DNA from 2 places in the Shimia sp. MMG029 genome. Region 1 is predicted to be linked to the other one. Evidence: riboswitches for the same ligand, from Rfam matches in the RefSeq annotation. Region 1 holds a riboswitch; the other holds the start of a gene.

The links. Region 1 has a riboswitch for cobalamin ahead of PJL69_RS17335 (aromatic ring-hydroxylating oxygenase subunit alpha). Riboswitches for the same ligand answer to the same signal wherever they lie in the genome.
Region 2: another riboswitch for cobalamin. It lies ahead of PJL69_RS06225 (DUF1636 domain-containing protein); the one in region 1 lies ahead of PJL69_RS17335 (aromatic ring-hydroxylating oxygenase subunit alpha).

The regions. Positions count from the first base shown of each region.
Region 1 is NZ_JAQJIM010000008.1:168,578-172,787, forward strand. Features, by position in the region: gene PJL69_RS17330 (hybrid-cluster NAD(P)-dependent oxidoreductase) at 70-1,149, opposite strand; gene PJL69_RS17335 (aromatic ring-hydroxylating oxygenase subunit alpha) at 1,154-2,377, opposite strand; cobalamin riboswitch at 2,486-2,689, opposite strand; gene PJL69_RS17340 (hybrid sensor histidine kinase/response regulator) at 3,215-4,210, shown strand, end outside.
Region 2 is NZ_JAQJIM010000001.1:1,299,151-1,303,360, reverse strand. Features, by position in the region: gene cobN (cobaltochelatase subunit CobN) at 1-781, opposite strand, end outside; gene cobW (cobalamin biosynthesis protein CobW) at 788-1,885, opposite strand; gene PJL69_RS06225 (DUF1636 domain-containing protein) at 1,882-2,265, opposite strand; cobalamin riboswitch at 2,343-2,559, opposite strand; gene cobO (cob(I)yrinic acid a,c-diamide adenosyltransferase) at 2,601-3,218, shown strand; gene PJL69_RS06215 (Lin0512 family protein) at 3,218-3,568, shown strand; gene PJL69_RS06210 (Lin0512 family protein) at 3,565-3,909, shown strand; gene PJL69_RS06205 (cobyric acid synthase) at 3,913-4,210, shown strand, end outside.

The sequences.
Region 1 (4,210 bases):
TGCTGGCGCCAATCCAAAATCGGCTAGCTAGTTAGATATAGGCCCCTTTCTTTGTATCTTTGCGCTGGCTCAGACCTCTACTGCCACTTTTCCAATCGGGTTGGAGCAGCAGGCGAGGATGTAACCGGCTTCGATGTCGTCGTCCGAAATGCCGCCGTTGTGGACCATATGCACCTCGCCTTCGGTCTTTTTGACCTTGCAGGTGCCGCAGACGCCGAAGGTGCAGCCTGAAGGGATGTTGAGCCCGACCGAGCGCGCAGCGGCGAGCACGGTTTCGGTTTCGGCAACTTTCGCGGTGACGTCAGAGGTGGCGAAATGGATTTCCGCCTTGCTGTCCTCATCGGGCACCACGTCATCCAGCGCGGGCTGTTCGGCTTCGGTTTCCACCGGCGCGCCGAAGCTCTCCTGATGGTAGTTGTCCATGTCAAAGCCCAGTCCGGCGAGCGCTTCGCGCACCGCGGTCATGAACGGCTCCGGCCCACAGCAATAGACCTCCCGCTCCAGATAATCCGGCGCCATCAGGCCCAGCATCAGCTGGTTGAACTGGCCCAGATAGCCGGTCCAGGGCGCGTAGGGGTCTGCCTCTTCGACGACAAACTTCAGATCCAGTCCGGGGGTGCGGCTGGCCATCTGTTCGAGCCGTTGGCGGAAGATGATCTCTGAGGGGCGTTTGGCGCAGTTGATGAAGACCGCGTCAAGCTCTTGCCCTTCATCCCACATGCAGGTGGTCATAGACATCATCGGTGTGATGCCGGAGCCTGCGGAGATAAACAGATATTTCTTGGCGCGGCTTTGGGCGTTGGTGAACAGTCCGGCGGGGCCAATCGCCTTGATCCGCGTGCCCGGGCGCAGATTGTCCAGCATCCAGCGTGTGCCGATGCTGTCCTCCTGCGCCTTGGCAGTGATGGTGATCGAACGGGGGCGCGACGGGGACGAAGAAATTGTGTAGGTGCGATGCACCACGCCCCCCGGCTGGCCGGGTGCGGGGATTTCAAGTGTCAGAAACTGTCCCGGCTCATAAGCGAACAGCGCACCTGACGGGGCCCGGAACGAAAAACTGGCGGTGTTGGGCACTTCGGGCACAACTGTCACGCATTCCAGCGGCTCGCTGTCATTCCAAGTTGCGGGTGCTGACTGAAGATCTTTCATCCTATCACTCCGCTGCTACGGCTTCTGGGGCCAGTCGCTTGCTCAATGTCGCGCAATACCACTCGACAAATTGGATCACGCCGGATTCCTGGGTTTGTGAGTAGGGGCCTGGTACATAGGCGGGGCTGTTGATGCCCTGCTGGTTGTCCTCAACCACCTGCCGGTCCTCATCATTGGTGGCCATCCAGACTTCGGTCAGGCGCTTCAGATCATAGTCCACGCCTTCCACCGCGTCTTTGTTGACCAGCCATTTTGTGGTGACTTCGGTTTCCGTCGGGCTCACCGGGGTCACACGGAACACAATTGAGTGGTCCGCAAGGAAGTGGTTCCATGTGGTGGGGTAGTGAAATTTCAGCAAGGCACCCGCGTCCGCAAATGGCGCACGTCCCAGCCAGCGGCGCACGGCGGATTTGGCATCCAGAGTGTAGCTTTCTGCGCCTTCTTTCAGGGGCATCCGCGCCAATCGGTATTGCCCGTCGTCGTGCAGATAGAATTGGGAGGGCAGCCCAGCCGCCTCGCAGCGATCAAAGTGGGCCTGCATCTCTGCCGGTGTTTCACCGCCTTCGATCCCGGTGATGGCCGGATCATCCGGAAAGGTGCGGCAGAGGGACGGGTGGTTGCCGCCGCAGTGATAACATTCTCGGTTGTTTTCCCACACCAGCTTCCAATTGCCGTTTTCGACAATCGTGCTCTCAAACGCCACTTTGGCATTGCCCAGATCATGCGGCTCCAGATAGGGGCGCGCCGTGTTGGCAAAAGTGTCAAAATCCGGCGCTTCCTCCGCCAGACAAATATAAACCAGACCGGCAAGCTCCCGGCAGTGCACGGTTTTCAGCCCATGTTGTTTCGGATCAAACTCCGGGCCCATATCCCGTGCCCACAGCAAAGAGCCATCAAGTTCATAGGTCCATTGATGGTAGGGGCACACAAGTTTGGGCGCATGGCCTTTGGCCGCCTTGCAAATCACCGAGCCACGATGGCGGCAGGTGTTGTGAAATGCGCGGATCTGATCATCTGCGCCGCGCACAATGATCACACGATAGGTGCCAACGTTATAGGTCACATAGCTGCCGGATTTCTCCAGCTCACAGGCGGGAATGGCAAACAGCCACTCGCGATAATGGATGGTTTCCAGATCTGTTTGGAATATGTCAGCGTCGTTGTAGAAGGCTTGCTCAAGGGCGCGCCCTGGCTGACGATGGGCCAATAGGGTTTGAATGTTCTTCACTTCTGGCTCTCCTGCCGCACCCCGCGGCGTTGCTTGAGCGAGTGACAAAGGAGAGCCCAGCAACCGTGACCGGATCACGCCTGCAACACAGCCCCCACCGCCACCCGCGGTTTGACATAATGCAAGGCTGGTTTCCGGACTCAGAAGCGGCTTTCACCCGGTGTCGGCACCTTCCCGGGACGATGATCCCAGTGGTCGCTTGCCGAACCTTTCCTTCTTTACCGTTGCGGGGGCAGTGCCGGAATTTCACCGGCTTCCCAATTCTCCACCCTCTCTGTGCGACAGGGCGGCACCTCACAATTCTGGAGTATGGGAACAAATCTCGGCGTGCTAAGAGCTTTACGACATTTTCGAAAACAAATCAGACATTTCCATTTCAGCCAAAAGTTGCAAATTAAGCTGACCATTGGCCAACGCTCCAATCAGCGGGCCCAGCCTTTGCACAATCGGTATCCTTCGGCAAAAAAGAAAGCCAGATCGCGCAGGCTCATGCAAAAATTAACCTGCTATTTTCGTTCCGTAGGTAAGCTCAGGCGCACGGATGCTGACTTTCGGACAGGGGTGTATAACCTCTTTGGATAGGTAGCGTTTGTGGGTGGTTTTAAGTATCAAGGCGGGGCTTGCTTTGTCCGCACATTCCTTGGTTGAAATGCCAGTGAATTGTTCGCAGGGCGCAAGCGGTACCCTTGATTGGTGGGCAGAACGCCGATCTGACGCAAAAGGTGTCAGGCGGTTTGGCTTTGTGGAAAACCTATGCAGAAGGCCAGTGTTGCGCCTTTGGTTTTCACTGCGTGTCCTGCAGTGCGTGTGTTGGGTTCGGTTTGCCTGAATGACGAAATGAGTGAAGGTTTTCGTGTCATGGAATGTGCACACGCGGATAGGCAAGATCTTGATATCATCGTTGCGCAACAGGCGGATCGACTGGCGACGGCCATGTGGATTTATGATTTCGATCACTTCCGCGTCGTCTGGGCCAATGCGGCTGCGCTGCGGATATGGAATGCCGACAGCATAGAGACGCTCAGCGCGCGCGATCTGAGCACAGATATGTCAGAGACAGTGCGCGCACGCCTGGCCCAGTATCGCATCGACCTCGCAGATCCTGATCTGACCCTGAATGAGACCTGGACCCTATATCCAGAGGGCAAGCCCCAGCACATGAACGTGTCTCTGCATGGGGTCACTTTGCCAGATGGGCGTATCGCAATGATGTGCGAAGCGGTCACCGATGCGCAGCGCACACCAACCACAATCCGCAGTGCCGAGGCGCTGCTGCACACGCCTGTTGCGATCTCTCTGTATAGAGACAGCGGAGAGGTGTTGTATCAGAATCCCGCAGCGCGGGAAATTTACGACTCCAAACAGCCGTTTTTTGCTCGTTTCACAGACAACGACCTCGCGACCGAACTCCAGAATTCTCTGTCAGTTGGGCAGGATTCCCGAAACGTTGCGCGTGTGAAAACCGAACGCGGGGAACGTTGGCATGAAATCATCGTTCAGAAGCGCATCGATGCGGTGGACGGTGGTGTTGTGCTGCTGGTCAGCGAAACCGACGTGTCGGTGATGAAAAAGGCAGAGGAGCGGGCCGAAGCGGCAGACCGCGCCAAAACCGAATTTCTGGCGGTGATGAGCCATGAAATCAGAACGCCTTTGAACGGAATTATTGGCACCGGAGATTTGCTCGCGGATACCGCGCTCGACCCGGAGCAAAACGCATTTGTGTCGACGATCAACAGCTGTGGGGAGTCGCTTCTGGCAATCATCAACGATATCTTGGATCTGTCCAAACTGCGGGCAGGGCAGATGACTGTGCACCCACATCCCTTTGCCTTG
Region 2 (4,210 bases), on a different contig from region 1:
CAATGGCGGCAGGTGCAAGGGTGCGCAGGGTTTCGGCTAGCCATGCGGCCGATGCGGGCACTTTGAGGGAAGGGGCAAACAGGCCCACCACATCAAAACCTCGTGCGCGAAACTCCTCAAACATGGCCTCAATTGGCGCGGTGTCGGCGGAACTGACGTAAGCACGATAAAAGGTCAGGGCAATCAGTGGTTTTGCAGGATCGCGCGCAGCAAGAGGATCAGATAGGCCCGTCTCAGGCGTCCAGCCGCCGTGATCCGGCAGGGCTTTGGAGCCCATGACCGGCTTGGCATAAAGCCCTGCAGACAGGGCGAGTTGTGCCAAAGCGGCCTGTGCGGCAATGGCGCCGCCGGTGTCGCAAAGATGCGTCAGGCGGTGCAGAGTGGACACCGGGAGGGTGGACACCTCATCCAATCGTGTGTCAGGGCGGCCATCTGCGGGCAGCACCGCTAGGGCGATGTCCTTTTCCGCTGCAAGGGCCTGCACCTGTTGAATGCCGTATTGCCAGTAAGAAATGCCGCCAATCAGACGGATAAGGATGGCTTTGGCGCCAGACAGCGTTTGGTCAATATAGGTGTCGACTGACAGCGGGTGTTTCAACGCTGTCAGATTGGCAAGGCGCAGCGTTGGCAGATCGCCATTGCTGCGGTGCCAGCCTGCCGCGAAAGCCCCAAGGTCGCTGTCAGAAAAAGACAGCACCACCAGATCGGCCGGGGACTGGCCCAGATCCATCGGGGTTTCGGCCTCATCAAGGCCATGGCTTTCGCGAAAGACTACATGCATGGCAGTTTAGTCTACCAGAGCTGCGTGGATCGCATCCACATTTACGTCATGATGTTCAGCAATCACGACCATCCGGCCCTGACGGCCTTCTTCGGCCTTCCATGGGCGATCAAACTGATGCCGCACGCGTGCGCCCACCGCCTGCACCAAAAGGCGCATCGGTTTGCCTTCAACCGCGGCGTAGCCTTTGACGCGCAGAATGTTGAGATCTTTGGCCATTTTTTCAATCTTGGCAGCAAAAGCCGCAGGATCGGATTGTTCAGGCACATCCACGACAATGCTGTTGAAAGCATCGTGATTGTGGTCGTGGTGGTGATCATGGTGATGGTCGTCGTCATGATGGTGATCGTCGTGATCATGCGCGTGATGATGATCTTCGTGATGGGAAGGGCGGGCCTCCAGATCGTCTTCTGCGGCGGCTTCCAGACCAAGGATCACACGCGGGTCTACATCGCCTTCAGCCACTTCAACCACCGGCAGGGCGCGGGGTGCTTTTGACAGGACGATCTCTTTGGCCTTGGCAACGCCCTCGGGGCCTGCGAGGTCAGGTTTTGTCAAAAGCACGATGTCGGCGCAGTTGATTTGATCGAGAAACACCTCAGACAGAGGGGTTTCGTGATCCAGACCTTCATCCGCTTCGCGCTGCGCATCCACAGCAGCCACATCAGTTGCAAAGCGGCCATCGGCGACAGCCTCCGCATCAGCCAGAGCGATCACGCCGTCCACAGTGATCTTGGAGCGGATATCGGGCCAGTCAAACGCCTTCAGCAGCGGTTTTGGCAAGGCCAGGCCAGAGGTTTCAATCAGGATGTGCTCTGGGCGGGTCTCAAGGTTCATCAGGGCTTCGATCGTGGGGATGAAATCATCGGCCACGGTGCAGCAGATGCAGCCATTCGCCAGCTCCATGATGTTTTCCGCTGGGCAGTCCGGAATTGCGCAGGATTTCAGGATCTCGCCATCCACGCCAACATCGCCAAATTCATTCACGATTACTGCGAGGCGTTTGCCCTGCGGCTTTGTCATGAGGTTGCGCACCAGCGTTGTTTTGCCGGATCCCAGAAAGCCGGTGATGACGGTGACGGGAAGTTTTTCAAGAGTGCTCATTCAGGGATCTCCAGTGGGGGAATGCGTGCAATGCAGTTTTTGCGGAAGTGGGTCGAGCGTTCACGCCAAGGCACCAGCCCATCGACGGTTTCGGCGTATTTGGTCACGCCCTCGGCAACCAGCTCCGCGTCGTCTGCGCCAGTGAAATTGCCATAGACGTAGGTCCAGCGTTCATCGCCACCACGAATGGTGACCGAGCAGCCAGAGTCGCAGTTGGAAAAGCATGCCACGCCTTTCACAGTCACGTTGTCCGGCAAATCTGACGCCCTGAGGGCTTCAAACAGCTGGGTGCCGGGGCGTGGCCCTTCAATGTCGGTGGGCTGACCTGCACGGCAGGTGGTGCAGACAAGCAGGTCGACTGGAGCGGATGCATCAGCCATCAGTTTTGGTCCCTTCGCAGGGACGGGGGCACACGGGACATCATAAAGAGAGCCCAACACCGAAACACCCCGTCCGGTTTATGTCTTCTCCGCTGGCAGGTCTCCCGGCTTGCAGATTTCAGAGCTTGCGCTCTGGTGGCCCTCCTGCCTTCCCGGATCGCTCCAGTGGCTGTGGCGGACCTCTCCGGTCACGGTCGCGGGGGCGGCTGCGCTTTGGGCCTTGACGTCGGACCCGTTTCACATTCCCTTTTCACCTGCCCCGAGGGAGCAGGAACCAACGACACCTCGAATGGGCAATGATTGCGGCCAAGTCAAGCGGGAACGGAGAGGCACGAATGTCTGAAAACACGGATCAGAACGAACGCCACAAGGCCAAGATGGCGAAAATCAAGGCAGCGCGGGACCGTATGATGGCCACCAAGACCGAGGAAAAGGGCCTCATCATGGTCCACACCGGGCCGGGCAAGGGCAAGAGCTCGTCTGGGTTTGGTATGATCATGCGCTGTATTTCGCATGGCATGCCCGTCGCCGTGGTGCAGTTTATCAAGGGGACCTGGGCGACGGGAGAGAGAGATTTTCTGCGCACGCACTTCAAAGATGAGGTGAAATTTCACGTTTCAGGGGAAGGGTTTACCTGGGAGACGCAGGATCGTGAGCGTGACATTGCCAAAGCGCAGGCGGGCTGGGAGCTTGCTAAAGAGCTGATCCGTGATCCGGCAAATCGCTTTGTGATGCTGGATGAAATCAACATCGCGCTGCGCAACGACTATCTGGATATCGACGAGGTGGTCGATTTTCTGCTGAGCGAAAAGCCGGACATGACTCACGTTCTTTTGACTGGACGCAATGCCAAGCCGGAGCTGATTGAGGCCGCCGATCTGGTGACGGAGATGACCCTGCTGAAACATCCGTTCCGCGATGGCATCAAAGCGCAGGCGGGGGTGGAGTTCTGATGGCGATCAAACGCCTTCTCACCGAATTTGGCATGGGCTCTTCGCTGCGCCGTCAGGACTACACCGAGGCGGCGAGCCGGGCTGTGAAAGACGCGCTGTGGCACAATTCGATCAATCTGGCGGAGTTGTTCGGCAAGGACAAATCAGAGATGATCATCACCGTTGAGGTGGCGGTGCAGCAACCGGAGCAGATTGACACCGCGGTGATTGCGGCGATCTTCCCTTATGGGCAGGTCACAGTTGTGCCGGTCAAAGGCGGGCTGGACGTGCCGCGCAATGATGGGGGCAACCCTACGGTGATGTCCAATGTGGCGATTTCGGTGGCTTTGGATGTGGAGGTCGCGGCATGAGCGAGCAGCGTTTCATCATCGAAATGGGCATGGGCAACGACCAATACGGGCAGGATTACACCAAGGCTGCGGCCCGTGCGATCGAGGATGCGATTCGCCATTCTTCGATCCCGATGTTTGCCGCTTTAGGCAAAGATCCCAAAGAGATGCGTGTGCAGGTGACAGTCGGCGTCCAAGACCCGGAGCAAGTGGATTGTGACGCATTGGTTGCGCGTTTGCCACGCGGGCGCGCGGAGGTGAAAGCGGTCTTTGGGGGTATGAATGTGACAAATCCCGATGACGGAAACGTGCTTGTCATCGCCTCTGCGGCGGTGGAGGCCTTCCTCCCAAAACAGGGCTGAGCCATGGGCAAAGCGATTATGATTCAGGGCACAGGCTCCAACGTTGGCAAGTCGATGCTTGTGGCGGGGTTGTGCCGGGCGGCGACGCGTCGGGGTCTGTCTGTGGCACCGTTTAAGCCGCAGAACATGTCCAACAACGCGGCTGTGACCTCTGATGGCGGCGAGATCGGCCGGGCGCAAGCGTTGCAGGCGCTGGCCTGCGGCAAGGCGCTGACTGTGGACATGAACCCAGTGCTTTTGAAGCCGGAAACCGATGTGGGCTCACAGGTGGTGGTGCAGGGAAAGCGGCTGACCACGGTGA